3 regions of the Pseudomonas sp. AC112 genome follow, and region 1 is predicted to be linked to each of the others. Evidence: predicted binding sites of a transcription regulator. Region 1 holds the regulator's gene; each other region holds the start of a gene.
What was found. Region 1 encodes FliA, which starts transcription of late flagellar genes. Its sites were predicted from a motif close to CTAAAGTTTNNNNNNNNNNNGCCGNTAA; they were not measured.

Region 1 (10,092 bases):
CGGCCGGGTCCATGCCCTTGCCGTCGTCGGTGATCGACAGCAGGATGTGGTCGCCTTCTTGCTCGGCGGCCAGGATCACCTTGCCGTTGCGCGACTTGCCCGAGGCTTCGCGTTCTTCCGGGGTTTCCACGCCGTGGTCGACGGCGTTGCGCACCAAGTGGACCAGCGGGTCGGCCAGGGCCTCGACAAGGTTTTTGTCGAGGTCGGTCTCTTCACCCACCAGTTCCAGGTTGATCTCTTTCTTCAGCTGACGCGCCAGGTCACGAACCAGGCGCGGGAAGCGGCCGAAGACTTTCTTGATCGGCTGCATCCGCGTTTTCATCACGGCGGTCTGCAGGTCGGCGGTCACCACGTCGAGGTTCGACACGGCCTTTTGCATGGCTTCATCGCCGCTGCTCAGGCCCAGGCGCACCAGGCGGTTACGTACCAATACCAGTTCGCCGACCATGTTCATGATGTCGTCCAGGCGCGCAGTATCAACCCGCACGGTGGTTTCGGCTTCACTGGCAGGCTTCTCGGCCACCGGTGCTGCAGCGGCACGCGCCGGAGCCGGTGCTGGCGCTGCGGCTGGCGCGGCAGCCGGCTTGGTAGCCGGGGCCGGCGTTGCGGCTTTGGCAGCCACCGGTGCTGCGGTCGCAACCGCTGCGGCCGGGGCCACTTCGCTGAACTTGCCCTTGCCGTGCAATTCGTCCAGCAGGGACTCGAACTCGTGATCGGAGATCAGGCCATCACCCGCCGGTGCTGCACTGGCAGCGGCAGGCGCCGCAGCCGTGGCGGCGACTTCCGGCAAGGCGTCGGCCACGAAGGTGCCCTTGCCATGCAGTTGGTCGAGCAACGCTTCGAATTCGTCGTCGGTAATGTCGGTGCTGGCACTGGCGGCAGGCGCCTGCGCAGCAGCAACCGGTGCGACAGCATCGGCCGCAAACTGGCCTTTGCCATGCAACTGGTCGAGCAGGGACTCGAACTCAGCGTCGGTAATGTCTTCGCTGGTCGGTGCCGCGACGGCAGCCGCCGGCGCCTCTGCCTCGGCCTTCACGGCACTGAGGGAGTTGAGCAGCTGTTCGAACTCGCTGTCGGTCACATCCGGCTCGGCTTCGGCCACAGGCTCGGGAGCCGCCTCAACCACAGGCGCAGCCGAGGTGTCGGCCGGTTCCGCCAGGCGCGCCAGGGCGGCCAGCAGTTCCGGGGTGGCCGCGGTGATCGGGGCACGTTCGCGCACTTCGCTGAACATGCCGTTGACCGCATCCAGCGCTTCGAGAATCACGTCCATCAGTTCCGAGTCGACGTGCCGCTCACCCTTGCGCAGGATGTCGAACACGTTCTCGGCGATGTGACAGCACTCCACCAGCTCATGGAGCTGGAGGAAGCCGGCGCCCCCTTTTACAGTGTGAAAACCGCGAAAAATTGCATTGAGCAGGTTCGCATCATCCGGGCGGCTTTCCAGCTCGACCAGTTGTTCGGACAGTTGCTCTAAAATTTCGCCGGCCTCTACAAGGAAATCCTGAAGGATTTCTTCATCGGCGCCGAAGCTCATGTGGGTGCTCCTTAGAAGCCTAAACTGGATAACAGGTCATCTACGTCATCCTGACCTGACACAACGTCTTCACGTTTATCGGCATGAATCTGCGGACCTTCACCCTTGGCGAGATGTTTTTGTGGATCTTTTTCCGAGAGGATCGCTTCGCGGTCATGTTCAATGCCGGCAAAGCGGTCAACCTGGCCTGCCATAAGCACCAATTTGAGCAAGTTGCTTTCCACTTCGGTGACCAACTGGGTCACACGCTTGATCACCTGGCCGGTGAGGTCCTGGTAATCCTGGGCGAGCAGAATGTCGTTGAGGTTGCTGGAAACCGTGCGGTTTTCCTGCTCGCTGCGTGACAAGAACCCGTCGACCCGACGCGCCAATTCACGAAACTCTTCAGCCCCCACTTCCCGGCGCATGAAGCGGCCCCAGTCAACGCTGAGGGCCTGGGCTTCGTTGGCCATGCCGTTGACCAGGGGCGTGGCGTTTTCCACCAAGTCCATGGTGCGGTTGGCCGCCGCCTCAGTCAGCCTGACCACGTAGGACAGGCGTTCGGTGGCATCAGTGATTTGCGAAATTTCTTCGGCCTGGGGCATATGCGGGTCAATCTGGAAATTGACGATCGCACTGTGCAGCTCGCGTGTGAGCTTGCCCACTTCCTGGTACAGGCCGCGGTCACGGGTCTGGTTGAGCTCATGGATTAACTGCACCGCGTCGCCAAACTGGCCTTTTTCAAGGCTGTCGACCAACTGGTGAGCATGCTTTTTCAGGGTCGACTCGAAGTCTCCCTGTGACGTTTCTTTATGCTCCATAGCTCCCCCGCGATGGCATTAGCCGTGGATGCGTTCGAAGATTTTTTCGATCTTCTCTTTCAAGGCCAATGCAGTGAATGGCTTGACCACGTAACCGTTAACCCCGGCTTGGGCGGCTTCGATGATCTGCTCACGCTTGGCTTCGGCGGTCACCATCAGCACAGGCAGGCTGCGCAGCTTTTCGTCAGCGCGCACGTGGCGCAGCAAGTCGATGCCGGTCATGCCCGGCATGTTCCAGTCCGTTACCAAAAAGTCGATGCTCCCGCTGTTGAGGATCGGAATCGCCGTAATGCCGTCATCCGCCTCGACCGTGTTAGTGAACCCAAGGTCACGCAACAGGTTTTTTATGATCCGCCGCATCGTTGAGAAGTCATCAACGATGAGGATTTTCATGTTCTTGTCCAATTCGACCTCCAAGCAGTCTTAAACGCGCCCAGCACCTGGACGCGCCATTTCAATCAACAGGCATTACACAAAAAGGACTGCCGAGGGCACCACGGGTCGAACCCGCGAAGGCTGCTTGCCCTCGCGGTATCGTCTGCAGTGTCCCCACACTGCCTGTCAGCGCGCTCGCCACTCTCCCAAACGCCCCCGCAAGCGGGCTGCGCACTGGCTGTGCAACTGGCTGACCCGCGATTCGCTGACCCCCAGGACCTCACCGATTTCCTTGAGGTTCAGCTCTTCGTCGTAGTACAGCGCCAACACCAGTCGCTCACGCTCCGGCAAATTGGCAATCGCGTCCGCCAACGCCCCCTGGAAACGCTCATCTTCCAGGTCACGCGATGGCTCCATATGAGCGCTCGCGCCGTCCTCGTGCAGCCCTTCGTGTTCGCCGTCCTGCAAGAGGTCGTCGAAACTGAACAGGCGGCTGCCCAAGGTATCGTTCAAAATCCCGTAGTAATCGTCGAGACTCAATTGGAGTTCGGCCGCAACTTCGTGATCTTTAGCGTCGCGACCGGTTTTTGCTTCAATTGCGCGAATTGCGTCACTGACCATGCGCGTATTGCGATGCACCGAACGCGGCGCCCAGTCACCTTTGCGCACTTCATCGAGCATCGCGCCACGTATGCGGATACCCGCGTACGTCTCGAAACTCGCCCCCTTGCTCGCGTCGTATTTGGTCGACACTTCGAGCAAGCCGATCATGCCCGCCTGGATCAGGTCTTCGACCTGGACGCTGGCGGGCAGGCGTGCCAGCAAGTGATAGGCGATACGCTTGACCAGGGGCGCGTAGCGCTCGATCAATTCGCCCTGGCTGTCACGGGCAGACTTCTTGTACGCGTTGTAGCCGGTCGCTGTCATAGCACGGGTCCTGCGCTCGTCTGATGCACCAATCGCTCGACGAAAAACTCCAGATGCCCCCGAGGGTTGGCGGGCAACGGCCAGGTATCGACCTTCTGGGCAATAGCCTTGAACGCCAATGCGCATTTGGAACGAGGGAACGCTTCGTAGACTGCACGCTGCTTTTGCACAGCCTTGCGCACACACTCGTCGTAGGGAACTGCGCCGACGTATTGTAAGGCGACATCGAGGAAGCGGTCCGTGACCTTGGTCAACTTGGCGAACAGATTGCGCCCTTCCTGCGGGCTCTGGGCCATGTTGGCCAGGACGCGGAAGCGGTTCATGCCGTAGTCACGGTTAAGCAGTTTGATCAGGGCGTAGGCGTCGGTGATCGAGGTGGGTTCATCGCAGACCACCAGCAACACTTCCTGCGCAGCGCGCACGAAGCTGACCACGGACTCGCCGATCCCGGCGGCGGTGTCGATCACCAGCACGTCGAGGTTGTCGCCAATATCACTGAAAGCCTGGATGAGGCCGGCATGCTGCGCCGGGCTCAGGTGCACCATGCTCTGGGTGCCCGAGGCAGCCGGCACGATGCGGATGCCACCGGGGCCCTGCAGCAGCACATCGCGCAGCTCGCAGCGGCCCTCGATCACATCGGCAAGGGTGTGTTTGGGTGTCAGCCCCAGCAGAACGTCCACGTTCGCCAAGCCCAGGTCAGCATCCAGCAGCATGACGCGACGGCCAAGCTCTGCCAGGGCCAGGGACAAATTCACTGACACGTTAGTTTTCCCGACGCCACCTTTGCCGCCGGTCACCGCGATCACCTGTACGGGATGCATGCTGCCCATTTTATTTCTTTACCTTGTCTTGCTTAGACGCAGGCTACATGGCTTGGCCGCGTGAATCGCTTGCAGACCATCGATGTAGATACATTTCACGGTGTTCATCCTGACTCAACCCACCCGCTTTGCCGGGTTGTGGTAAAGGTCGGCGAACATATCGGCCATCGCTTCCTCGCTAGGCTCTTCTTGCATTTGCACGCTGACTGCACGGCTGACCAACTGATGACGGCGCGGCAGATGCAGATCATCCGGGATCCGCGGCCCGTCGGTCAGGTAGGCGACCGGCAATTCATGACTGATGGCCAGGCTCAGCACCTCGCCCAGGCTCGCGGTCTCATCGAGCTTGGTGAGGATGCAACCGGCCAGGCCACAACGCTTGTAACTATGATACGCAGCGGTAAGAACCTGTTTCTGGCTGGTGGTTGCAAGCACCAAGTAATTTTTCGACTTGATGCCACGCCCCGCCAGGCTTTCCAACTGCATGCGCAATGCCGGGTCGCTGGCTTGCAGGCCGGCAGTGTCGATCAGCACCACGCGCTTGCGCAGCAAGGGGTCCAGGGCGTTGGCCAGGGACTGGCCCGGGTCGACATGGGTCACCGACACATTGAGGATCCGGCCCAGGGTCTTGAGCTGCTCCTGGGCACCAATACGGTAGCTGTCCATGCTCACCAGCGCGATATTCTGCGCGCCGTACTTGAGCACGTAACGGGCCGCCAACTTGGCCAGGGTGGTGGTCTTGCCCATGCCGGCAGGGCCGACCATGGCGATCACACCGCCCTCTTCCAAGGGTTCGATTTCCGGGGTGACGATCATCCGCGCTAGGTGGGCCAGCAACATGCGCCAGGCCTGGCGAGGCTCTTCGATTTCGGTGGTCAGGGCCAGCAGGTCGCGGGACAACGGGCCAGACAGGCCGATACGTTGCAAGCGACGCCACAGGTTGGCCTGTTGCGGCTTGCTGCCTTGCAGTTGGGTCCAGGCCAGCGAGCCAAGCTGCACTTCAAGCAGTTCGCGCAGGCCGTTGAGTTCAAAGCGCATCGAATCGAACACGCGCTGGTCAACCGCAGGCGCCGGAGCAGGCGCAGCAGGACGCGGCGGTTCTTTGAAGGTGGGCTCGACCAGCGGCTCGGCAGCAGTCAGCGGCAAGCCGGCGAACAATTGGCGGTTGGTGGTGGCATCGCTGTCGCCGCGCATGCTCAGTTCAGCCTGGGCCGAGACAATCCGCGAAGCGGTCTTGCGCAGCTCGTCTTCGAGCTCCATGTTCGGCACGCGCGGCGCCAGGGCCTGGGGTGTGTAGTCCAGGGCAGCCGTCAGCTCGACACCGCCGGCAATACGACGGTTTCCGATAATCGCGGCGTCGGCGCCCAGCTCATCACGCACCAGTTTCATGGCCTGACGCATATCGGCGGCGAAAAAACGCTTAACTTGCATAACCCACTACCCTCAGCCGTTGGGCCCTACTGTCGCGACGATAGTCACTTGCTTGTTGTCAGGAATTTCCTGATAAGCCAAAACGTGCAAATTCGGTACTGCCAGGCGTCCAAATCGCGACAACATCGCTCGGACCGGGCCCGCCACCAGCAGAATCACCGGTTGGCCCTGCATTTCCTGGCGCTGTGCGGCGTCGATCAACGAACGCTGCAGTTTCTCAGCCATGCTTGGCTCCAGCAGAACGCCCTCTTCCTGGCCTTGTCCTGCCTTCTGAATACTATTGAGCAATATTTGTTCCAACCTTGGTTCCAAGGTGATCACAGGCAGCTCGGAGTCAAGCCCTACAATGCTTTGGACGATTGCGCGCGACAATCCGACGCGCACCGCAGCCACCAGGGCGGCAGTATCTTGACTCTTGGCGGCATTGTTGGCGATGGCCTCGGCAATGCTGCGAATGTCGCGTACCGGCACCTGTTCGGCCAGCAGCGCCTGCAACACCTTGAGCAACTGCGACAGCGACAGGATGCCCGGTACCAGTTCTTCGGCGAGTTTTGGCGAAGCTTTGCCGAGCAAACCCATCAATTGCTGGACTTCCTCGTGGCCGATCAGCTCGTGGGAGTGTTTGTACAGGATCTGGTTGAGATGGGTAGCGACCACCGTGCTGGCGTCCACCACGGTGTAACCCAGGGACTGTGCCTGGCTGCGCTGGCTGATTTCGATCCATACCGCGTCCAGGCCAAAAGCCGGATCTTTGGCGGTGATGCCGTTGAGGCTGCCGAACACCTGCCCCGGGTTGATCGCCAGTTCGCGGTCCGGGTAGATCTCGGCTTCGGCCAGGATCACGCCCATCAGGGTCAGGCGATAGGCACTCGGGGCCAGGTCGAGGTTGTCGCGGATGTGCACGGTGGGCATCAAAAAGCCCAGGTCCTGCGACAGTTTTTTGCGCACGCCCTTGATCCGCGCGAGCAATTGGCCGCCCTGGTTGCGGTCCACCAGCGGGATAAGGCGGTAGCCGACTTCCAGGCCGATCATGTCGATCGGGGTCACATCGTCCCAGCCCAGCTCCTTGGTTTCCTGGGCGCGGGCCGGGGATGGCAGCAGCTCCTGCTGGCGCGCGATCTCTTGCTGGGCCTGGACCTTGACCGCATTCTGCTTTTTCCAGAACAGGTAGGCACCGCCAGCCGCCATGGCCGCCATGCTCAGGAACGACACATGAGGCATGCCCGGCACGATCCCCATGATCGCCATGATGCCCGCCGCCACGGCCAGGGCCTTGGGCGAGGCAAACATCTGCCGGCTGATCTGCTTGCCCATGTCTTCGGAGCCCGACGCACGGGTTACCATGATCGCCGCAGCTGTGGATAACAACAGTGATGGCAATTGCGCCACTAAACCGTCACCGATGGTCAGCAGCGCGTAAACCTTGCCCGCATCGCCGAAGGTCATGCCGTGCTGGAAGATCCCCACGGCCATGCCGCCGATAAGGTTGATGAACAGAATGAGCAGGCCGGCGATGGCGTCACCGCGCACAAATTTGCTGGCACCGTCCATGGAACCGTAGAACTCAGCCTCCTGGGCGACTTCCAGGCGACGGGATTTGGCTTGGTTCTGGTCGATCAGGCCGGCGTTTAGGTCGGCGTCAATCGCCATTTGCTTGCCGGGCATGGCGTCAAGGGTAAAACGTGCGCTCACCTCGGAGATCCGCCCCGCGCCCTTGGTGACAACGACGAAGTTGATGATCATCAGGATCGCGAACACCACGATACCGACCACGTAGTTACCGCCGATCACCACCTCACCGAAGGCCTGGATCACCTTACCGGCGGCGGCGTGGCCGTCCTGGCCGTGCAGCATGACCACACGGGTCGACGCCACGTTCAGCGCCAGGCGCAGAAGGGTCGCCACCAGCAGAATGGTCGGGAATACCGCGAAATCCAAGGGCCGCAGGGCATACACACAGACCAGCAATACCACCACAGACAGGGCAATGTTGAAGGTAAAGAACACGTCGAGCAGGAACGGCGGCATCGGCAACATCATCATTGCCAGCATCACCAGCAACAACAACGGCACACCCAGATTGCCTCGCGAGAGGTCAGTCAGGGTGCTGCGGGCGTTGCCGAGCATTTGAGAGCGATCCACCACCGGTATTCCTCGTGTCCTTTGAAGCAAAGTTTTGACGCAATTGGGCGTCTTGCAGGCGGTATTGCAAGAAGCCTTCCAACTTTTGCTTTGGCCCTTCGATGACCTCCCAAGCGACCAAGCAAGCCGGTTGTAAATCAATTCAACTGTGGGAGCGGGCTTGCTCGCGAAAGCCGTGGGTCAGATAGCACATTCGGCGACTGATAGTCCGCTTTCGCGAGCAAGCCCGCTCCCACATTTTGGATTTGTGTTCACCGGCCGCTACCGAGGAAATTTCCGACAAGGTTTTGGGGTTGCCTCTAGGAAAGCCGCTCTCTAGTCTCCGTACACCGCTGCAAACGCAGTGGTCGGGCGTCGCGGCCCGGTTTACTACGGAACAAAAGCACCATCTCCCTTTCAGTAAGCGGTTTTCTATCGTCTACTGTGCGGCGCTATGGCGGCTGTGCGCGGGATACCTTCGGGTATGCCGGGTTGTTCCTAGACCGGTCCGCGAACCTGCGTACAGCTGCCACCCTCCATCGCGTCGCGGCGATCAGTGGCGGCTCCACTTTTTAGGAACCTCACAATGATCAAACCCACCCCAAATCCCTCCATCAGTCTGTTTACCGTCGTAGACACTCTCAAAACCGAAGACCTGCTGGTCAACCTCACCGAAACCCTCGCCTCGGCCGACGCGCTGATGAGTGATTTTGCGTTTGAATTGGGAACGATCATCAAGCTCATAGGACGCGGACGTTCTCGGCCTGAGCGCCTTTGGGCCCTTGCGTAACCTCGAACTCCACTTTTTGGTTCTCTTCAAGCGTCCTGAAACCGTCGGCCGTGATGACCGAGAAGTGGACAAATATATCGCCCCCATCGTCTTGAGTGATGAACCCAAACCCCTTCTCCGCGTTAAACCATTTCACCGTACCTGTTGCCATTGCCGTTCTCCTGACTTACGGGATAACACGAACCTCAGACGCATAGACTGCATCAGGCCCATGGACTCTCAGAACTTCCACTCGCAGGCCTACGGCAAGCCGAATGCGTCGTGAATCAACGAAATCCACTCGCACATCGCCTTCGCCGCCTTCCAGGGCAATCAAGCCCTTCCCGGATGCTTGATCGTAAGATTTGACGATGCCTCTGACCGCTTTCAACCATTCTCTCTGCATCTCGTCCACAACCTGTTCACAGTACTTAAGGCAATGGAACCGCGAGAACGCTCGTATGACTACTGTCAAAGTTGACAGGTAGAGAGGGATTTTCGATATCCGACGGTCTAACGTGCCTAGCCCCCAAAGCCGTTCGTCGACACTGTCATTTCTCACAGCTAGCCCAAAGTCTCATCCGGCGTTACACCTGTTTGCAGCTACAGCCTACGTCGTGCACAGGGCGTAGAGACCCTCCCCTTAATCGTCTGCAAAGGTTTAGGATCATGACAAAACATTCCCAGCCCCCCGTCCCTGAATCGTCAGACGCTGCGCCTCCGCCTGCAGCAAACTACCCGACGGTACCCCCTGATCCCAGCGACGCTTCGGTCGAACCGTCGCCACTGAATCCCAAGTTTCTGGTCCCCCCCCAACCAGGGAACAGACCCAGAACTCCCGATTCGTTCAACTCGGTCGCCTTCGCCGATTTACCGCTCTACATCCCCAATGTCACCACCCCCTATGTCGGTTATCACGGCGCACTCAACATTGCAGCGACAGAAGTTCACAAGGAACTCGGCGTACTGTTCGTTTTACTACCTTATCTGGATAGAGCTGAGTTCGACGTGCTGCACTTGTTTTACGGGGATGAATTAGATTACGTCGCTGCCTACACCATCACCAAAGACGATATCGAAACTAATCGGCCCATTCCGATGTATGTCCCCCCAAATCGCATCATCCATGGGCCTGTCAGCCCCGTGTTCATCAGAGTGAGCATCTTCGGAGGTGGTACGGCGGAAACCCTGCATCTGAACCTGTTCGTTGATAAGGCACGTCCAGCAGACGATAATCCGATAGCCAGCACAGTGCAAAACGAAAACCTGCACTTGCCCATATTTCCTCAAGACCTTATTGACTTTGGCGTGGGT
Region 2 (10,092 bases), 1.1 Mb from region 1:
CAATCGCCAGCCAGATAAACCAGGCCGGCATCACGCACAGCGCCAGACGTGTATCCGGCCGCAACGCCAGCAGGCCCAGCACAAACGCGAGAAACGCCAGGGAGAACCAGGCCATCGGCACGCCGCCGGGCATCTTGTAGACGGATTTGGCGTGCAGGTCCGGGCGTTTCTTGCGGTAGGCGATGTAGGACGCGAGGATGGTCGACCAGGTAAAAATCACCAGGATCGCCGACACCGTCGACACGATGGTGAAGGCGGTCATCACCTCCGGCACCACAAACAGCAACACCAGCCCCAGCAGCATCAGCAAGGAGGTAAAAGCCAGGCTGATAAACGGCACGCTGTTGTTCGACAGTCGCCGGAAGATACCCGGCGCATCACCCAGGTCGGCCAACCCGAACAACATACGACTGGCAGAAAATACCCCGCTGTTGGCAGACGACGCTGCCGACGTCAGCACCACGAAATTCACGATACCCGCCGCAGCCGGAAACCCCGCCACCAGGAACAACTCGACAAACGGGCTCTTGCTCGGCGACACCTGCTGCCATGACGTCACCGCGATGATGCACGCCAGGGCGAGCACATAGAACAGGATGATGCGCAGCGGGATCGAGTTGATCGCCTTGGGCAGCGTCTTCTCCGGCGCGCGGGTTTCAGCGGCGGCCGTGCCGATCAGCTCGGTGCCGGCAAAGGAAAAGATCGCCATCTGGAACCCGGCGAAAAAGCCGAACACGCCATTGGGAAACGCCGCCTGTTTATCCAGCAAGTGGGTCAACGACGCGGTGACTCCGGTGGGCGAGACAAACGAACTGGCGATCAGCACCCCACTCACGCCAATCAAGGTCACCACGGCGATGATCTTGATGATCGCGAACCAGAACTCCACTTCGCCGAACAGCCTGACCGTCAGCACATTCAACGCGAACAGCGTCAACAACATGCCCACCGCCGGCATCCAAGCCGGCACATCGGGGAACCAGTACTGGAAAAAACCGCCAACCACCACCGCGTCTCCCACCACGGCCACGCTCCAGCTCAACCAGTACGACCAGCCGAGAAAGAACGCGGCGCGTGGCCCCAGATAAGCACCGGCAAAGTCGGCGAAGCTCTTGAAGTTGAGGTTCGACAGCAGCAGCTCGCCCATGGCGCGCATGACGAAATACACGCAGAGCCCGATGATCATGTAGATCAGGATGATCGAGGTGCCAGACAGCGCGATGATCTTGCCGGAGCCCATGAACAGGCCGGTGCCGATCGCCCCGCCCATGGCCATCAACTGGATGTGGCGGTTGCTCAGGGTGCGTTGCAACGCAGGCTTTTCATAAAACCCGGACGTGGTTGTTTTCATCACAAAACCTCTTGTTATGTTTTTGAGTTTTGGCAGAAAAAAAGTTGAGCGATCGTTGTTATTGGCGGTTGCTTTCGAACCCGTGCAGCACGTTGACGGCATTGATGCCGATCTCATCGACCATGTAGCCGCCTTCCATCACGAACAACGTGGGCACGCCGACGCTGGCGATGATGGCGCCCATGCCGAGGAAGTCCTGGCTGTCGAGAAGGAAGTGGCTGATGGGGTCGTCCTTGAAGGTGTCGACGCCCAGGGAGATCACCAGCACCTCGGGGGCGAATTGGCGCAGTTGCTGGCAGGCGTCGGTCAGGGCGGTTTGGTAGCGGGCCCAGGTGGTGTTTTTCGGCAATGGGTAATTCAGGTTGAAGCCCTCTCCTGCGCCTGCACCGCGTTCACCGCTGGCGCCGGAAAAATACGGGTAGGACACCGACGGGTCGCCGTGCAGGGAAATGAACATCACGTCCGGACGGTCGTAGAAAATAGTCTGCGTGCCGTTGCCATGGTGAAAGTCCACATCCAGCACCGCCACGCGCTTGGCGCCCTGGGTGATGGCGCGCTGCGCGGCAATCGCGGCGTTGTTGAGGTAGCAATAACCGCCCATGTACTCGCGGGCGGCGTGATGGCCTGGTGGGCGGCACAGGGCAAAGGCGCTGTCGTGGCCTTCATCGAGCAGCGCCAGGCCGGTCAACGCGATGTCGGCGCTGGTTTTGACGGCCTCCCAGGTGGTGCGGGTGATCGGTGAGCCGGCGTCCATCGCAAAGAAACCAAGCTTGCCATCGATGAATTCGGGCACCTGTTGGTTGGCCAGGTCGCGTACCGGCCACACCAGGGGCAATGCGTCATGACTGCGGCCGATGGCGGTCCACTCGGCCCAGGCCGTTTCGAGGAATGCCACGTAGCGCTCACTGTGGGCGGCGACGTAGCAGGCTCGGTCAAAACGGCGCGGCGTGATGATATCGCCCAGGCCTACCTGCCTGACGCGGTCACGCACGGTGTCGGCGCGGCTCGGTTGTTCGAACGAGGGCTTGAGCACACCGTCCTTGAGTTCGGTGCCATGGTGCAAACGGTGGGCTTCGCTGAAAACGGTCAACATGGGGGGCATCCGCCAGTAAAAGACAGGCTCTATTTTGTTCGGGCGGCGGCGGGCTTTCTTTGCTTTTATTTACGGCGCTGTTAGGTTTATCGGGAATTCTTTCCTACGCAGCCGACGATTATGAAAAATAAATCCAAACAGGTCGTTCTTGATGACACCGATCTCGCCATCCTCGCCCTGCTGCAGGCAGACGCCAGTATTTCCAATGCGCAGCTCAGTGAACGCCTGTCTCTGAGCCTCACGCCCTGTTGGCGCCGACGCAAACGCCTGGAAGAAGAAGGTGTGATCAAGGACTACCAGGCCAACCTGGACCGCAAGCTGCTCGGACTGGACATCATGGCATTCGTGCATGTGCGTTTTGCGATCCACACCGACCACGCGCCCGACGCCTTCGAGGCGGTGGTAAAAGAACTGCCGCAGGTGTTGTCGTGCCACAAGATCACCGGGGATGCCGATTATTTGCTGCAGGTGCTGGCGGAAGATCTGGACAGCTACAGCGAGTTCGTCGAGAGCGTGTTGCGGCGGCAGTTGGGGATTGCGTCGATACAGTCGAGCCTGGCGTTGCGTGAGGTGAAGGCGACGAGCCGGGTGGCGATTGCCAAGCGCGAATGATCGGTGCGGCGGCGGCCAGTGTTTGGAGGGGCTGTGGCCAAATGCCGCCATCCAGATGTGAAAAATTCGTTAACTAATGATCTCCAAAGGCTTTTTCCCACAGATTTGTTCTGGCACACTAATACGAATAATTATCAACATCTTTATTATTCGCTAGGGACGGCGTTCGGGGAGAGTCAGTTCCATGTCAGTGCAACAACACGGCGGCAAAGGTTTTTCACTCAATTTGATGGCCTTGGCCGTCTGTCTTGCAAGCTCAGCGGCGGTGTCTGCCGCTGATGCCCAGGCACCCGCCACCACGCTTGAACTGGGGGCCACGCAAATCTCCGGCGACGAGCAATTGGGCGAAACCACCGAAGGCACGCAGTCCTATACCACCGGCGCGATGAAAACGGCGACCAAGCTGCCATTGACCCTGCGTGAAACCCCGCAAGCCGTCACGGTCATTACGCGCCAGCGTATGGATGACCAGGCGATGACCAGCATCAATGATGTGGTCAAGGCCACACCTGGGTTGTTCCTGAATTTCTCCAGCGGTCCTGGTCGACAGTCCTATACATCGCGCGGTTTCGACATCGACAACCTGATGTACGACGGCATTCCCAGCGGCTACAACGGCGTTACAGTGGGCGCCCAGCCAAACCTGGCGATGTTCGATCGCGTTGAGATCGTGCGGGGTGCCACCGGTTTGGTAACCGGCGCGGGCAACCCTTCGGCGGCCATCAACCTGGTGCGCAAACGGCCACTGGACGAGCAGAAAGTCACCCTCACCGGCGCCGCCGGCAGCTGGGACGACTACCGTGGCGAACTCGACGCCTCCAGCCCCCTCAACGACAGCGGCACGTGGCGCGGTCGGGTCGTCACCTCTTACCGTGATGCCAACAGCTTCATCGACAACGCCCAGGATTATCACGGGCTGTTCTACGCCGTCACCGAAGCAGACTTGAGCGAAGACACCAACCTGACCCTCGGTTTCTCCAACCAGAAAGACAAGACCAATTACTTCTGGGGCTCGTCGATGGTCGGCCAGGATGGCCATCACCTGAACCTGCCGCGCTCCTACAACCCCGGCACCGATTGGGAAAACAAGGATCAGGAGATCAACACGGTATTCGCCGAACTGCGTCAGCAATTGGCTTATGACTGGAAACTGCAGGTCAACGCCAACTACGCCGAGCAAAACGCATTGTTCTCCGGCTCCTACCAGTCACGCTGGGTCAACAACACACTGGCACGCACGGTCTACCAGGCGGCTTACGATGAAAACCAGGCCGGTATTGACGCGTTTGCCAGCGGCCCCTTCCAGGCGTTCGGACGTACCCATGAACTGGTCGTTGGCGCCAGCCGACGCATCTACGACATGACCACCCACAACTACAGCCCCTACAACCTGAACTGGCCGCTCACGGCGGGCAAACCAGACTTCGTCCACACCACCAATGACCGTGACGTCACGACTCAGGACGGGTTCTACGTCACCACGCGCCTGAATCTGGCTGACCCTTTGAAGCTGATCCTCGGCGGGCGCCTGGACTGGTATGACTACGACGCCCACGGCAGCAATGACGGCGACTACAAGGTGACTCGCAACCTCACCCGCTACGCCGGCCTGATCTACGACCTGGACGACCATCACTCGGTCTACGTCAGCTACAGCGATATCTTCACCCCCCAGAGTGAAAAGGACACCTCCGGCACTCCGCTCAAGCCAATCGTCGGCAAGAACTATGAAGTGGGTATCAAGGGTGAATACCTGGGTGGCGCGCTGAACGCGAGCGTGGCGCTGTTCCGCGTCGACCAGGAAAACCGTGCCGTGGGCGTGACAGTGGCTAACTGCCCGCAGGCCTCCTGCTCTGTAGCCTCCGGCGAGATTCGCAGCCAGGGTATCGACTTCGAACTGCAAGGCGCCTTGACCGAGAACTGGCAGGTCGGCGGTGGCTACACTTACGCACGCACACACACCATCAAGGACGAAGCCAACCCGCAGAACGTCAACAAGCAGTTCGACACTGACACGCCGGAACACCTGTTCAAACTGACCACCAACTATCACTTCCAGGGTTCGCTGGAAAAACTCCGCGTGGGTGGCAACGTCTCCTGGCAGAGCCGCATGTACAACGACTTCAAAGTCGCAGATGGCAGCACCTACCGTCTCCAGCAAGGCGCCTACGCCGTCACCGACCTGATGGCCGGTTACCAGGTCAACCAGCACCTGGACCTACAGCTCAATGCCAATAACATCTTCGACCGCCGCTACTACCAGTCCATCTCCAACTCTGTGAGCTATGGCGGTGATTCCTACGGCAGCCCACGCAATATGATGCTGACGGCCAAGTACAGCTTCTGATTCTCCTCCCGATAAACGGCTACCCGCTTGGGTAGCCGCTCCTAAAGTCCCGCCTCTTGTTGCCGATACACGTTTGGCATCACTGAATCCCATAAAAACCAAAAAATCCCTGATTCGCTCCACCCTGCCCTCGCTTTGTCTCGGCCAGACCACATGGAGTAAGTGTGAATGCCCACTCGCGCGCGTTTTTTCGAGCACTACCGCAAAGCCGACCGCATCATGCTGGCGTTGGTCTGGCTGATGTTCCTGTTTTCCCTGGGCCTGGCGTTCTGGCACGACACCTTGATACAGGCCGTGATAGTCGGCGGTGGCACCAGCGTGGTGCTGACCGCGCTTTACCGCGCCATCGGTGGCACCCGTGTAATGCGCTGCGCGCTCGGCGCGGGCTTGATGGTCATGGCGGCATTGCATATCAACCAGGCCCAGGGCGTGATCGAATCGCACTTCGGCATCTTCGCGTTGCTGGCAGTGCTGACCTTTTACCGTGACTGGCTACCGATCCTGGTCGCCGCCGCCACCATCGCCGTGCACCACGTGGTGTTCCATGCCCTGCAACATCAAGGTTTCCCGGTGTTTGTCATGGAGCACCACGGCGGCTGGACCATGGTGTTCGTGCATGCCTTCTACGTGGTGATGGAGACCGTCGCCCTGCTCTACCTGGCTGTGCACAGCCAGGCCGAGGCGGTCGAGAGCCAGGAAATGCTTGAGAAGATGCTCGCCGTCACCTCACAGTTCACGGCACAAACCGCCCAAGGCGAAGGCAAGGTGCATGTCTCCCTGGCCAAGCGTTTCGACCACTTCCTGCAGCAGATCACCCACCTGATCGACGGCGTCGCCCGTGACTCCCACGGCCTCGGCCAACTCGGCCAGGCACTGGCCAGCGCCAGCGGCACCCTGGAAAAAGGCGCGCGCCACCAACTGGCGGAAATCACCCAGATGACCGGTTCGATGCAACGCATGGAACACGCCATGGGGCACATCGCCGTGCACGTCGAGCAAGCGGTGGATCACGCTGGCAAGGCCAGCCAACAGATCCTGCGCGGCCAGGAAAGCGTCGGCCGCGCCCAGCAGGAAATCACCCAGCTGGCGTCACGCCTCAACGGCACCCACGAGACGGTGCAAGGCCTGGCCGTGCAAACCGAACAGATCGGCACCGTGCTCGAAGTGATCAGCAGTATCGCCAACCAGACCAACTTGCTGGCCCTCAATGCCGCCATCGAAGCCGCCCGCGCCGGTGAGCAAGGCCGTGGCTTCGCCGTGGTCGCCGACGAAGTACGCAACCTGGCGCAACGCACGGCAGTGTCCACCCAAGAAATCAAAACCATCATCGAAGGCCTGCAACACGGCAGTCGCCAGGCGGTGCAAGCCATGCACGACAGCCGCCAAGGCGTCGAGCGCTGCGTGGAAGACAGCCAGGTGGCCGTCGACATGCTGCGCGCAGTGGGCAACGACATCGCCCACATCGACGACCTCAATGGCCGGATCGTGACCACCACCCGCGAGCAGACCTCGGCGAACCTGGAGATTGTCGGGCGCCTGCAGTCGGTGCAGAGCATTGCGCAAAGCACCGCCGACAACGTGGAAACCCTGGCACGCAGCAGCGAGCAATTGCCGCCGATTGCGGTGCGCCTGGATGCGTTGGGGAGGAGGTTTCATCCCTAGGCTGGGTGGGCGTCGCCCGTGCAATCACACGCCAAAGTTGAACGCGATGGAGATCCGTGGCCTTGTGCCGTCGTAACGCCGTACCGCGTGCATCAGCCAGGACGGAAACATGACGAGTGTCCCGCTGGTAGCCACGCATGTGCTGCTGAACCCGGCCGTCAGGCAATCTTCAACGCGCATTCGCAGCGACGGGTTGTAGGTCGATGCAATCATCCCGCGCGGGTCGATGAATTCCAGGTCACCGCCGACGGCTGCATCGTCCTCCCTGCCGCCAGTGTCGACCCAGTAAACACCCGACCAAAAGGCGCCGGGATGCCCATGCAGCGCGTTGCTATGTCCCGCTTCATTCACATTGACCCACGCATTGAGTTTCCACTCGAAACCGGGCTCGACGAACCCAAGGTCCGCGTGGTGAACCGCCGTCAGCTGGGTCGCGAACTCAGTCGCAAACTGCACTAACGCCAGGCAGGCTTCCCCGCCCCACTGCGAAAAATCATCGGCCGACTGCCAACCGCCGTCATTGCTGCGCTGCGCACCGAGCCTATCGGTCGCCCTCCGTGCTGCGACGATCGCCCTGAGTTCAGCGTTGAGTCGTTGCGCGTCGGGATACTGGACACTCGCCAGCGGGGTTGCGAATAGCCGCCTGATGGTTATCAACTCAGGGTCCAACCGAATATTGCTCGACTGCATGGAGGGCTCATCACGTTCTGTCAATTTCAACAAACCTTATCGAACTCAAAGCGTTAGCGATGTAAACCATTGTTAAAGTGTTAGGGAGAACTGCACAGCCCGCCGGCTGCGCACGTTTTCCGCTTGCCCGACCTGGCCCAATTCCTGCGTCTGTCATTACAACCAAGTCGCTACTGACTACGCGGACGACTCTTTTGGGCGCTGCCGCCCAGCCGCCTGCCCCGATAATCGGTCATCCCCCCAGCTATCCCGAGGCCTTCCCCCATGACGAGCCCCTCCACCGAACAGGTCAGCCCCCAAACCCTGCGCAAGGTCATCATCGCCGCCGGCATCGGCAACTTCGTCGAATGGTTTGACTTCGCCGTCTACGGTTTCCTCGCCACCACCATCGCCCAGCAATTCTTCCCCAGCGGCGATGCCAGCGCGGCGTTGCTGAAGACCTTCGCGGTGTTTGCCGTGGCCTTCGCCTTCCGGCCCCTGGGCGGTATTTTCTTCGGCATGCTTGGCGATCGCATCGGCCGCAAACGCACGCTGGCCATGACGATCCTGCTGATGGCCGGCGCTACAACCTTGATTGGCCTGTTGCCCACCTACGCCGCCATTGGGGTGGCGGCGCCGATTCTGCTGTCGCTGATCCGTTGTGCCCAGGGCTTCTCCGCCGGCGGTGAATACGCCGGGGCCTGTGCCTACCTGATGGAGCATGCGCCGAGTGACAAACGCGCCTGGTACGGCAGCTTTGTACCGGTGTCGACGTTTTCCGCCTTCGCTGCCGCCGCCGTAGTGGCGTACGCCCTTGAGGCGTCGTTATCTGCCGAAGCCATGGGCAGTTGGGGCTGGCGCCTGCCGTTCCTGATCGCCGCGCCGTTGGGCCTGGTAGGGCTTTATCTGCGCTGGAAGCTGGACGAGACGCCCGCATTCCAGGCCGTGAAGCAGGAACACACAGTCGCCCACTCGCCACTCAAGGAAACCTTGCGCAACCATGGTGCAGCGATCTGCTGCCTGGGCGCTTTTGTGTCACTCACGGCGCTGTCGTTTTATATGTTCACCACCTACTTCGCGACGTACCTGCAGGTGGCGGGAGGGTTGAATCGAGCGATGGCGTTGCTGGTGTCGCTGATCGCGCTGATTTTCGCAGCGGCGATTTGCCCGCTGGCGGGGTGGTATTCGGACCGCGTGGGGCGTCGTGTCACGGTGATGACCGCGTGCGTGCTGTTGATTGTGGTGGTGTACCCGTCGTTCCTGATGGCCAGTTCCGGATCGTTTGCGGCATCCATTGTCGGCGTGATGCTACTGGCGGTAGGCGCGGTGTTGTGCGGCGTGGTCACGGCGGCGTTGCTCTCGGAGACTTTCCCGACGCGCACGCGCTACACCGCCTCGGCGATTACCTACAACATGGCGTACACCCTCTTCGGCGGCACCGCCCCGCTGGTGGCGACCTGGTTGATCAGCACCACAGGAAGCAACCTGTCACCGGCGTTTTACCTGATCGCGGTGGCGCTGCTGGCGTTGGCTGGCGGATTGGCGCTGCCGGAGACGTCAAGGATTTCCCTGCATGACGTAGGCACGGAGCCAAAAGACGCCGAACCGTTGCTTTCGCGGCATTGACCTGTAGAGCTGTTGCGAACGCGGTGGGCCAGGCAAAAAAACGCCGCCAGTGCCACCGCCTTCGCAGCCTCGCCAGGGCTTGACAGCTCCCACAGTTGAAAATCGTCACGACTTGAATTGCGCCAGCAAGCACACCCCACCCCCCACCCACACCACCGCCCCCCCTGTAGGAGCTGGCTTGCCAGCGATGGCGGCGTATCAAGCAACAAAAACACTGGCAATCCACCCCCTTCGTTACCGCGCAGGAGCCCACAGCGCCCCCACCACCGAAGACAGGTATGATCATCAGCCACACACCGCCTGGCCCCTCGCCCATGCCCGCCTCCCAAACCCGCCCTACCCCCGCGCCATTGCTCAGCCCCGGTGAGACCGTGGTGTTGTTCGACGGCGTGTGCAAGCTGTGCAACGGTTGGGCAAGGTTCCTGATTCGGCATGACCACCAACGCCGCGTGCGGCTGGCGGCGGTGCAATCCGCCGAGGGCCAGGCGTTGTTGGCCTGGGCGGGTTTGCCCCTGGATCAGTTCGACACCCTCTTGGTCATTCGCGATCATCGCTACTGGTTGCGTTCAGACGCGGTGTTCGAAATCATCGCGCAGTTGCCCGGCGCATGGCGTGCATTGCTGCTGTTACGCGCTATCCCGCGCGCGCTGCGGGATTGGGCTTACGACCGCGTCGCGCGCAATCGCTATCGGATGTTCGGCCAGTACGACACTTGCCTGTTGCCGCATCCCG
Region 3 (10,092 bases), 2.0 Mb from region 1:
CACATGACCTGGACCACAATCTACAACACACTGGGCGTGGCCAGGTTATGGGCGGCGATCCATGTGGAAACGCTTGAAAAGGAGCGCTCCAGGGTGACATGGACAATTATTGCTGAGCCCACGGAGGGGGTGGGCCCAGGGTTTGAACAGTTTGTGCAGGGCTTCGCCAACAGTGCCCTGGAAAACGTTCGTCGGTTGCTTGGCTAAGCGGCAGGCGCGACGCGCGTCGCTCCTGCCATTCAGTCAGCGGGTTAGATCTTGAAGCTATCAACCAGTTGCTTCAACCGATTGGCCTGCTGCGACAGGGCATCGCAATCCTTGAGGGTTTCATTCAGATTGGCCACGCCCTGCTGGTTCAGCAAGTTGATCTGGTTGATGTCCACATTGAGGGTTTCCACCACGGCAGTTTGTTCTTCGGTGGCGGCAGCCACGGACTGGTTCATTCCGTCGATCTCGACAATTCGCTGCGTCACGCTGACCAGGCGCTCACCGGCCTGGTTCGCGACCTCTACGCTTTCTTCGCTGGAGGTCTGGCTGGCGTTCATGGTAGTGACCGCTTCACGCGAGCCCACTTGCAGCGAGGTGATCATTTTGTGGATTTCCTCGGCCGACTCCTGGGTTCGATGAGCCAGGTTGCGCACTTCGTCCGCGACCACTGCAAAACCTCGACCGGCCTCACCCGCACGCGCCGCCTCGATGGCAGCGTTAAGCGCCAGCAAGTTGGTTTGCTGGGAGATGCCTTTGATCACATCAAGGATGTGACCAATGTTGTCGGTGCTGGCGTTCAGGGTTTCGATCTGGGTGCAGGACAAACTGATCTTCTGCGACAGCTCCGACATCGCAAGAATAGTTTGCTCCACGACTTTGCGCCCATCGTCGGCTTGCTCACTGGCACCACTGGCGTGCTGTGAAGCATCCGCGGCGTTGCGCGCAATTTCCTGGGTAGCGGCACCCAGTTCATTGATCGCTGCGGCCACGCTATTGGTGCGTGCACTCTGCTCATCGGAACCGATGATAGAGGCATTGGACGAGGCCATTACACGCTGGGACAAGTCGTGTACCTGGCGGGTTGCCGAAGACACTTCCGAAATCGAAGCGTGGATGCGCTCTACAAATTGATTGAACGCACTGCCGACTTCGCCGAATTCGTCCTTGCTGGTGACAGCCAGGCGACGGGTCAGGTCACCCTCGCCCTGGGCAATGTCCTGCATCGCTACGCCCATGGTGGTGAGGGGTCGCAGCAAGACTTGGATCAGCAAGCTCAGGAGCACGGCGATCACGACCACGGCGATCAGCATGGCGATCAACGCGGAAGTTCGGAACTTGCCCAGCGGCGCGTAGGCTTTGTCTTTATCAATCGACAGGCCGATATACCAATCTGCGCCAGGCAAACCACTGATAGGGGTGAAGGACAGGATGCGGTCCTGCCCATTGAGGACGACGTCCTGGCTGACCTTGTCGATACGCACCTGGGTGCCAGGGTAGATGTCCTTGAGGTTCTTCATCACTTGGTCCTGATCAGGACTGACGATGACTTGGCCGTCGCCGCTGACCAGGAATGCGTGGCCGATACCGCCGAAGTCCACCGAGTTGATGATCTTCACCAAGGTTTGCAAGCTCAGGTCACCGCCGACGACGCCGAGCAATTCACCGTTCTTTTTCACCGGCATGGCGATAGTCACGATCTGTCCACCCACTGCGGCCATGTAGGGTGGCGTGAGCATGGGTTTATCTGCGGCCACTGCCTGCTTGTACCAAGGGCGCTGACGGGGGTCATAGCCATCGGGCATTTTCGCGTCGGGGCGCTGGGTGAACACGCCGTTGGTTTGGCCGACGTAGGTGAACTGGAAGTTCGAAGTGAATGCCGCTTGATCGACCAGACCGGGAAGGTCGGCACCACTGCCTTGGTGGGCAACGTTTTGCGTGAGGCTTTCGAGTACCAGTATTCGACCACTGAGCCAGTTCTGAACACTGCTGGCGGTGAGTTCACCGGATTGTTGGATGGACGACTCCAGGTTCTGCGTGATGGTGCTGCGTTGCAGGTAGTCGTTGTAGAGGGTGAATAACGCGAAGGCCAGAACCACGACGCCTGACGCGGCCAACAGAATTTTATGACTGAACTTGAGATTCATTTCATCGACTTCTTTTGCCAAAGGGGGGTGAGCGTGCCGAGTGGAACATTCCATGTAACGCGATAGGCGGACTCTCGGGCCGCTCTATTTCGGTGCACGCATGGCTCATCAGGCTTTCGGCAAGGCCGCGACAAAGCTTAGAAAATTGTGAGATAGATCCTCTTTTAACGTAGGAAACCGACAAGTGGTTACTCGACGAGGATCGATGTTGCAAAATTTTCCTCCCTCCCGAACAATGCGACTAATTATCATTTGTGACGTTTGGCTGAGCTCGCTTGAATGCTGTCTGCTGAGTACCTCCCGTGTGAAAGCGCTGTTCAGGCGCTGTATTGCACCCATCACAGTTGGCTGAACACCTGGCTGCGTAGCCGTCTGGGTAACGCGGCGGATGCTGCCGACCTGGCACAAGACACCTTTGTGCGCCTGCTACAGAAAACCGAACGCTTTGAACTCAAGGCTCCCCGGGCCTTTTTGCGCACCATTGCACGAGGGTTGGTGATTGATCACTGGCGCCGCGAAGAGATCGAACGGGCTTACCTCGAATCTATCGCCCATTTGCCCGAGGCATTGGCACCGAGCGCGGAAGCGCGGGCGCTGGTGTTGGAATTACTGGAAGACATCTCCCGTCTTCTGGAGGGGCTGAAGCCTAAGGTGCGTCAGGCATTTCTGCTGGCTCAGTGCGATGGGCTGACACACAAGCAAATCGCGATGCACATGGGCGTGTCGCTGCGCTCGGTGGAGCGTTATGTGGCCGAGGCGCTCTACCATTGCTATGTCCTGCGATATGAAACATGACACCCATGGATAATTCCGCGGTTTGCGGGCCTGATCCCCGAGTGATCAAACAGGCCATCAGTTGGGCGCTGCGCCTGCGTAACAACCGTGCCAATGTCCGTCTGCGCGAGCAGTGTGAGCAGTGGCGCGAAGCTCACCACGACCACGAAGTGGCCTGGCAACGGGTACAGGCGCTGCAACAGGAGTTGAGCGGCACTCTGGCAGCGATTCCGGGCGCGCGCGTGGCGCTGGAAAACAGTGCGCAGGGGTTGGGCCGTCGACAGGCGTTGAAGCTATTGACCGGCGTGCTGGTGGCTGGCTCAGCGGCCTGGGCAAGCCGGGATCTGACTGGCTGGCAGCGCTGGACCTCCGACTTCGCAACCGCCACCGGCGAGCGTCGTAGCATCCAGTTGTCCGATGGCACGCGCCTGCAACTCAATACTGACAGTGCCGTAGACCTTGCCTTCAACCCTCAGCAGCGCCTGATAAACCTGGTGCGCGGTGAAATCCTGGTGACGTGCGGTGCCGCTGCGTCGGCACCCTTGTTGGTTCAAACACGTCACGGCTTGTTCGAAGGTATCGACGGACGTTTCGCAGTCCACCAAACCAGTGACTGCACGCGGTTAAGTGTGGTCAGCGGCAACGTAACCATCCATTCACCCCACCAGCCGAATGGGTTGTCGACCCAGGCCCACGCAGGAGACAACTACCTCGTGCGTCAGACCCAGGCCCTCCTTGCTCCACCCCTGGCCATGGACATTGGCGCCTGGGCCGATGGACTGATCGTGACGCGGACTATGCGTCTTGCGGATTTTCTATCAGAGGTTGGGCGCTATCGACCGGGTTACCTGGGTTGCGCGGCAGAGGTTGCGGATTTACGGCTTTCGGGCGTCTACCGCCTGGAGAACACCGATCAATTGCTGGCGATCCTGGCGCGAACGTTGCCGGTTCAAGTGCGTTACCGCACGCGTTGGTGGGTGAGCCTGGAACGGTTGGCCTGATCGTTTTTTTTGGCGGCTTTTTTCCATGAGTCCGGCTTAGACAGTAAGCCTATCAATCTGCCCTCACCGGCCTCTACGGAATCTGATCATGACTGTGTATTTCCACCACAACGCTTCCTACCCGTTATTGGGAAAAGCCATACGCGTGGCATTAATGTCCACGGCGTTGGGCATCAGCATGACACCGATCACCGGTATGGCTGCACAGGCCGGTATCACGCAGGCCAATCAACGCTACGAGATACCCGCAGGCCCACTGGGTGAGGTGCTCAACCAATTCGCGCGGCAGGCAGGCATTACCCTTTCCAGCACGCCCGCGCAAACCCAAGGTCGCCAGTCAGCAGGGCTGTTGGGGGAATATTCCGCCGGACAGGGGTTGAATCAGCTGCTCAATGGCTCAGGGCTGCAGGCCGTTTCTGAAGACGGTGTGAGTTTTGTATTGCAGGCCGTGCAGGAAAGTAGTGCCCTGACGTTGCCAACCACTGATATCAAGGGCTTTGCATTGGGCAATGCGTTGGGAAGCATGGATGGCTACAACGCGACTCACAGCCAGATCGCAACCAAGACCAGTACGGCCTTGCTGGAGACCTCGCAAACCGTCTCGGTGGTCACGCGCGAGCAGATGGATGACCAAGGCTCGCAGACAGTCGCTCAAGCCATGCGCTACACGCCTGGTGTGTTGACCAACCCCTACGGCGCGACGCACCGGTATGACTATGTGGCGATGCGTGGCTTCAATGATGGATCGGTGGATAACATCTACCTCGATGGTTTGAAGTCCATGGGGGATAGCGGCACCTACAGCACCATGCAGGTTGACCCGTATTTCCTGGAACGTGTAGATATTCTCAAGGGGCCTTCCTCCGTGTTGTATGGGCGTAGTTCACCTGGCGGCTTAGTGGCGCTTACCAGCAAGAAGCCCCTGTTCGAGCCTTATCATCAGGTTCAGGCGACAGTCGGCAGCAATGGTCAACGCGGTATGGGTTTTGACTTCAGCGGTCCGGTAGATGACGACAAGCGCGTCGCCTATCGTCTGACTGGCTTAGCGGATAAATCCGACACGCAATTCGACCACGCCAAGGAAAAGCGCTACGCACTGGCGCCGACATTGAGCATCGACTTTACCGATGACACCTCGCTGACGCTCCAGGCTTATCTGCAGCACGACCCAGAGGGTGGTTATCACGGCGGTATGCCGGCCGATGGTGCGCTGCATCAACGCAACGGCCAGAGGATCTCCAGTCACTTCTTTGAGGGTGAACCGGGGGTCGATGGCTACAAGCGCGACCAGCAGTCGTTTGGCTATCAGTTTGAGCATCGCTTCAATGATGTCTTCACTGCGCGACAGAACTTCCGTTACCTGGACTCCAAGGTGAAGTTGGATCAGGTGTATGGCTATGGGTGGACCACACCGACCAGCAATGAGCTGAACCGCTACTATTCAGGGGGTGATGAGAAGCTGCATGCGTTCATCATCGATAACATGCTGCAGGCCGAGTTTTTCACAGGGGCGACTAAACACACGGTATTGATGGGTGCCGACTATCAGCGGCGTAAAACAGTAGTGGACTGGACGAGCGGATCACTGCAGCCAATCAACGCATTCAATCCTGTGTATGGCAATTCCTCTATCAGCTATTACAACCCAACCAGTTATCTGCGCCGGCTGGAGCAGACTGGCGTCTATCTGCAAGACCTGATTGAAATGGATAAGTGGCGGTTTTCCCTGGGGCTACGGCAGGACTGGGTAGAGACCTCCGACGAAAACCGGATCGCCGAGACGAGCCGGCCGGTTGGCACGGAAATAAGCGACAAACGCACCAAGCTCACTGGGCGTGCGGGGGCCTTGTATCTGTTTGATAACGGCCTGGCGCCCTACGTCAGTTATTCCGAATCCTTTAATCCCAACTCCTATTCAGACAGCGCCGGCAACCCGTTGGCACCGACTGATGGGACGCAGTGGGAAGTGGGGCTGAAATACCAGCCGCCAGGCACGGACAATTTTTTTACCGCGTCGTGGTTCCGTATCGACCAGGAAAACCTTGCGACCAAGCTGCCCCAGGAAAACTTTTATCGTGCTGTAGGGGCTGTGCGATCGCAGGGGTTGGAGTTGGAGGCCCATGTGCAGCTGACCGAGAACTTGAAGCTGTTGGGTAGCTATACCTTTACTGACATCGAATACTCCAAGTCGATGGTGAGCACCCTGAGCACAGCTGGCAATCTGATTGAGAACCAGGGCAACTCTCCGACTCAAGCCCCGCGTCACATGGCGTCCGTGTGGGCTGACTATAAATTTAATCAGGGTGCCTTGGATGGGTTGAGGCTTGGAGGCGGATTGCGCTATGTGGGCTATAGCTGGGCGGATGCGGAAAACACAATGAAGGTACCTTCTTACACCTTGTTTGATGCCTCTGTGGGGTATGACCTGGGTAAGGTTGGACTGAAGGGTGTCGATGTAAGACTCAATGCCAACAACCTTACCAACGAGACTTACGTGGCTTCCTGTGCCAGCCTGAACTTCTGTTATTTGGGGGAAGAGCGAAACGTCAGCGCGACGGTGAGTTACCAGTTCTGATTCGCCCGTGTTTCACCCAAGCCAGCGCCTGATGTCAGGCGCTGGCTTTTTTGTTTCTAACTGCGGCTTCTCCTCGGTTTACCACGCGAAGAGTGGCTCGCGTCACCGCAGAAGGGCGAGAAACTGGATCGCCAGGCCCCTAAACGACAAAACCCCTGTCTGCGTTAGCAGACAGGGGTTTCGGAATTCAATCTTGACGATGACCTACTCTCACATGGGGAAACCCCACACTACCATCGGCGATGCATCGTTTCACTGCTGAGTTCGGGATGGGATCAGGTGGTTCCAATGCTCTATGGTCGTCAAGAAATTCTGTGTACCAGACCGTTGCGCTAGCAACGTGCCGGTGAAATTCATGGACTTCTACATAAACAAAACCCCTGTTTGCGTTAGCAAACAGGGGTTCTGGAATTTAATCTTGACGATGACCTACTCTCACATGGGGAAACCCCACACTACCATCGGCGATGCATCGTTTCACTGCTGAGTTCGGGATGGGATCAGGTGGTTCCAATGCTCTATGGTCGTCAAGAAATTCGGGTACTGAGTCGTGACCAGTTGGTCTCGCTTCAGCAAATTGGGTATGTGATAGCTTTCGGTGTTTTGTGAACGTCGAACTTTCGGTTCATTTCGTCTTCACACACCGCAATCTGATGCTCGTTAGAGTAGTCAAATTGCTTGGGTGTTATATGGTCAAGCCTCACGGGCAATTAGTATTGGTTAGCTCAACGCCTCACAGCGCTTACACACCCAACCTATCAACGTCGTAGTCTTCGACGGCCCTTCAGGGAACTCAAGGTTCCAGTGAGATCTCATCTTGAGGCTAGTTTCCCGCTTAGATGCTTTCAGCGGTTATCTATTCCGAACATAGCTACCCGGCAATGCCACTGGCGTGACAACCGGAACACCAGAGGTTCGTCCACTCCGGTCCTCTCGTACTAGGAGCAGCCCCTCTCAAATCTCAAACGTCCACGGCAGATAGGGACCGAACTGTCTCACGACGTTCTAAACCCAGCTCGCGTACCACTTTAAATGGCGAACAGCCATACCCTTGGGACCGGCTTCAGCCCCAGGATGTGATGAGCCGACATCGAGGTGCCAAACACCGCCGTCGATATGAACTCTTGGGCGGTATCAGCCTGTTATCCCCGGAGTACCTTTTATCCGTTGAGCGATGGCCCTTCCATACAGAACCACCGGATCACTAAGACCTACTTTCGTACCTGCTCGACGTGTCTGTCTCGCAGTCAAGCGCGCTTTTGCCTTTATACTCTACGACCGATTTCCGACCGGTCTGAGCGCACCTTCGTACTCCTCCGTTACTCTTTAGGAGGAGACCGCCCCAGTCAAACTACCCACCATACACTGTCCTCGATCCGGATAACGGACCTGAGTTAGAACCTCAAAGTTGCCAGGGTGGTATTTCAAGGATGGCTCCACGCGAACTGGCGTCCACGCTTCAAAGCCTCCCACCTATCCTACACAAGCAAATTCAAAGTCCAGTGCAAAGCTATAGTAAAGGTTCACGGGGTCTTTCCGTCTAGCCGCGGATACACTGCATCTTCACAGCGATTTCAATTTCACTGAGTCTCGGGTGGAGACAGCGCCGCCATCGTTACGCCATTCGTGCAGGTCGGAACTTACCCGACAAGGAATTTCGCTACCTTAGGACCGTTATAGTTACGGCCGCCGTTTACCGGGGCTTCGATCAAGAGCTTCGCGTTAGCTAACCCCATCAATTAACCTTCCGGCACCGGGCAGGCGTCACACCCTATACGTCCACTTTCGTGTTTGCAGAGTGCTGTGTTTTTAATAAACAGTCGCAGCGGCCTGGTATCTTCGACCGGCATGAGCTTACGGAGCAAGTCCTTCACCCTCACCGGCGCACCTTCTCCCGAAGTTACGGTGCCATTTTGCCTAGTTCCTTCACCCGAGTTCTCTCAAGCGCCTTGGTATTCTCTACCCAACCACCTGTGTCGGTTTGGGGTACGGTTCCTGGTTACCTGAAGCTTAGAAGCTTTTCTTGGAAGCATGGCATCAACCACTTCGCTAACTAAAAGTTAGCTCGTCATCAGCTCTCGGCCTTAAGATCCCGGATTTACCTAAGATCTCAGCCTACCACCTTAAACTTGGACAACCAACGCCAAGCTGGCCTAGCCTTCTCCGTCCCTCCATCGCAATAACCAGAAGTACAGGAATATTAACCTGTTTTCCATCGACTACGCTTTTCAGCCTCGCCTTAGGGACCGACTAACCCTGCGTCGATTAACGTTGCGCAGGAAACCTTGGTCTTTCGGCGTGGGTGTTTTTCACACCCATTGTCGTTACTCATGTCAGCATTCGCACTTCTGATACCTCCAGCAAGCTTCTCAACTCACCTTCACAGGCTTACAGAACGCTCCTCTACCGCATCACTTACGTGATACCCGTAGCTTCGGTGTATGGTTTGAGCCCCGTTACATCTTCCGCGCAGGCCGACTCGACTAGTGAGCTATTACGCTTTCTTTAAAGGGTGGCTGCTTCTAAGCCAACCTCCTAGCTGTCTAAGCCTTCCCACATCGTTTCCCACTTAACCATAACTTTGGGACCTTAGCTGACGGTCTGGGTTGTTTCCCTTTTCACGACGGACGTTAGCACCCGCCGTGTGTCTCCCATGCTCGGCACTTGTAGGTATTCGGAGTTTGCATCGGTTTGGTAAGTCGGGATGACCCCCTAGCCGAAACAGTGCTCTACCCCCTACAGTGATACATGAGGCGCTACCTAAATAGCTTTCGAGGAGAACCAGCTATCTCCGAGCTTGATTAGCCTTTCACTCCGATCCACAGGTCATCCGCTAACTTTTCAACGGTAGTCGGTTCGGTCCTCCAGTTAGTGTTACCCAACCTTCAACCTGCCCATGGATAGATCGCCCGGTTTCGGGTCTATTCCCAGCGACTAGACGCCCTATTAAGACTCGCTTTCGCTACGCCTCCCCTATTCGGTTAAGCTCGCCACTGAAAATAAGTCGCTGACCCATTATACAAAAGGTACGCAGTCACAGAACAAAGTCTGCTCCCACTGCTTGTACGCATACGGTTTCAGGATCTATTTCACTCCCCTCTCCGGGGTTCTTTTCGCCTTTCCCTCACGGTACTAGTTCACTATCGGTCAGTCAGTAGTATTTAGCCTTGGAGGATGGTCCCCCCATATTCAGACAAAGTTTCTCGTGCTCCGTCCTACTCGATTTCATGACTAAGAGATTTTCGCGTACAGGGCTATCACCCACTATGGCCGCACTTTCCAGAGCGTTCCGCTAATCTCAAAGCCACTTAAGGGCTAGTCCCCGTTCGCTCGCCACTACTAAGGGAATCTCGGTTGATTTCTTTTCCTCAGGGTACTTAGATGTTTCAGTTCCCCTGGTTCGCCTCTTGCACCTATGTATTCAGTACAAGATAACCATCTTATGATGGCTGGGTTCCCCCATTCAGACATCTCCGGATCAAAGTCTGTTTGCCGACTCCCCGAAGCTTTTCGCAGGCTACCACGTCTTTCATCGCCTCTGACTGCCAAGGCATCCACCGTATGCGCTTCTTCACTTGACCATATAACCCCAAGCAATCTGGTTATACTG

Region 2: the regulator FliA is predicted to act here: its motif matches at 5,445-5,472, upstream of AC0IYN_RS24635 (methyl-accepting chemotaxis protein).
Region 3: the regulator FliA is predicted to act here: its motif matches at 2,246-2,273, upstream of AC0IYN_RS09790 (methyl-accepting chemotaxis protein).

Annotation. Positions count from the first base shown of each region.
Region 1 is NZ_CEEDCM010000001.1:4,157,165-4,167,256, reverse strand. Features, by position in the region: gene AC0IYN_RS19280 (chemotaxis protein CheA) at 1-1,534, opposite strand, end outside; gene AC0IYN_RS19275 (protein phosphatase CheZ) at 1,546-2,334, opposite strand; gene AC0IYN_RS19270 (chemotaxis response regulator CheY) at 2,353-2,727, opposite strand; gene fliA (RNA polymerase sigma factor FliA) at 2,896-3,636, opposite strand; gene fleN (flagellar synthesis regulator FleN) at 3,633-4,466, opposite strand; gene flhF (flagellar biosynthesis protein FlhF) at 4,572-5,888, opposite strand; gene flhA (flagellar biosynthesis protein FlhA) at 5,901-8,015, opposite strand; gene AC0IYN_RS19245 (DUF6124 family protein) at 8,596-8,799, shown strand; gene AC0IYN_RS19240 (cold-shock protein) at 8,750-8,950, opposite strand; gene AC0IYN_RS19235 (YncE family protein) at 9,448-10,092, shown strand, end outside.
Region 2 is NZ_CEEDCM010000001.1:5,294,913-5,305,004, reverse strand. Features, by position in the region: gene AC0IYN_RS24655 (amino acid permease) at 1-1,351, opposite strand, end outside; gene AC0IYN_RS24650 (histone deacetylase family protein) at 1,410-2,444, opposite strand; gene AC0IYN_RS24645 (Lrp/AsnC family transcriptional regulator) at 2,565-3,056, shown strand; gene AC0IYN_RS24640 (TonB-dependent siderophore receptor) at 3,241-5,403, shown strand; gene AC0IYN_RS24635 (methyl-accepting chemotaxis protein) at 5,572-7,065, shown strand; gene AC0IYN_RS24630 (TIGR02466 family protein) at 7,090-7,755, opposite strand; gene AC0IYN_RS24625 (MFS transporter) at 8,020-9,360, shown strand; gene AC0IYN_RS24620 (thiol-disulfide oxidoreductase DCC family protein) at 9,675-10,092, shown strand, end outside.
Region 3 is NZ_CEEDCM010000001.1:2,115,961-2,126,052, forward strand. Features, by position in the region: gene AC0IYN_RS09785 (SRPBCC family protein) at 1-207, shown strand, start outside; gene AC0IYN_RS09790 (methyl-accepting chemotaxis protein) at 252-2,132, opposite strand; gene AC0IYN_RS09795 (sigma-70 family RNA polymerase sigma factor) at 2,412-2,927, shown strand; gene AC0IYN_RS09800 (FecR domain-containing protein) at 2,924-3,907, shown strand; gene AC0IYN_RS09805 (TonB-dependent siderophore receptor) at 3,996-6,482, shown strand; rRNA gene rrf (5S ribosomal RNA) at 6,674-6,789, opposite strand; rRNA gene rrf (5S ribosomal RNA) at 6,899-7,014, opposite strand; rRNA gene AC0IYN_RS09820 (23S ribosomal RNA) at 7,172-10,063, opposite strand.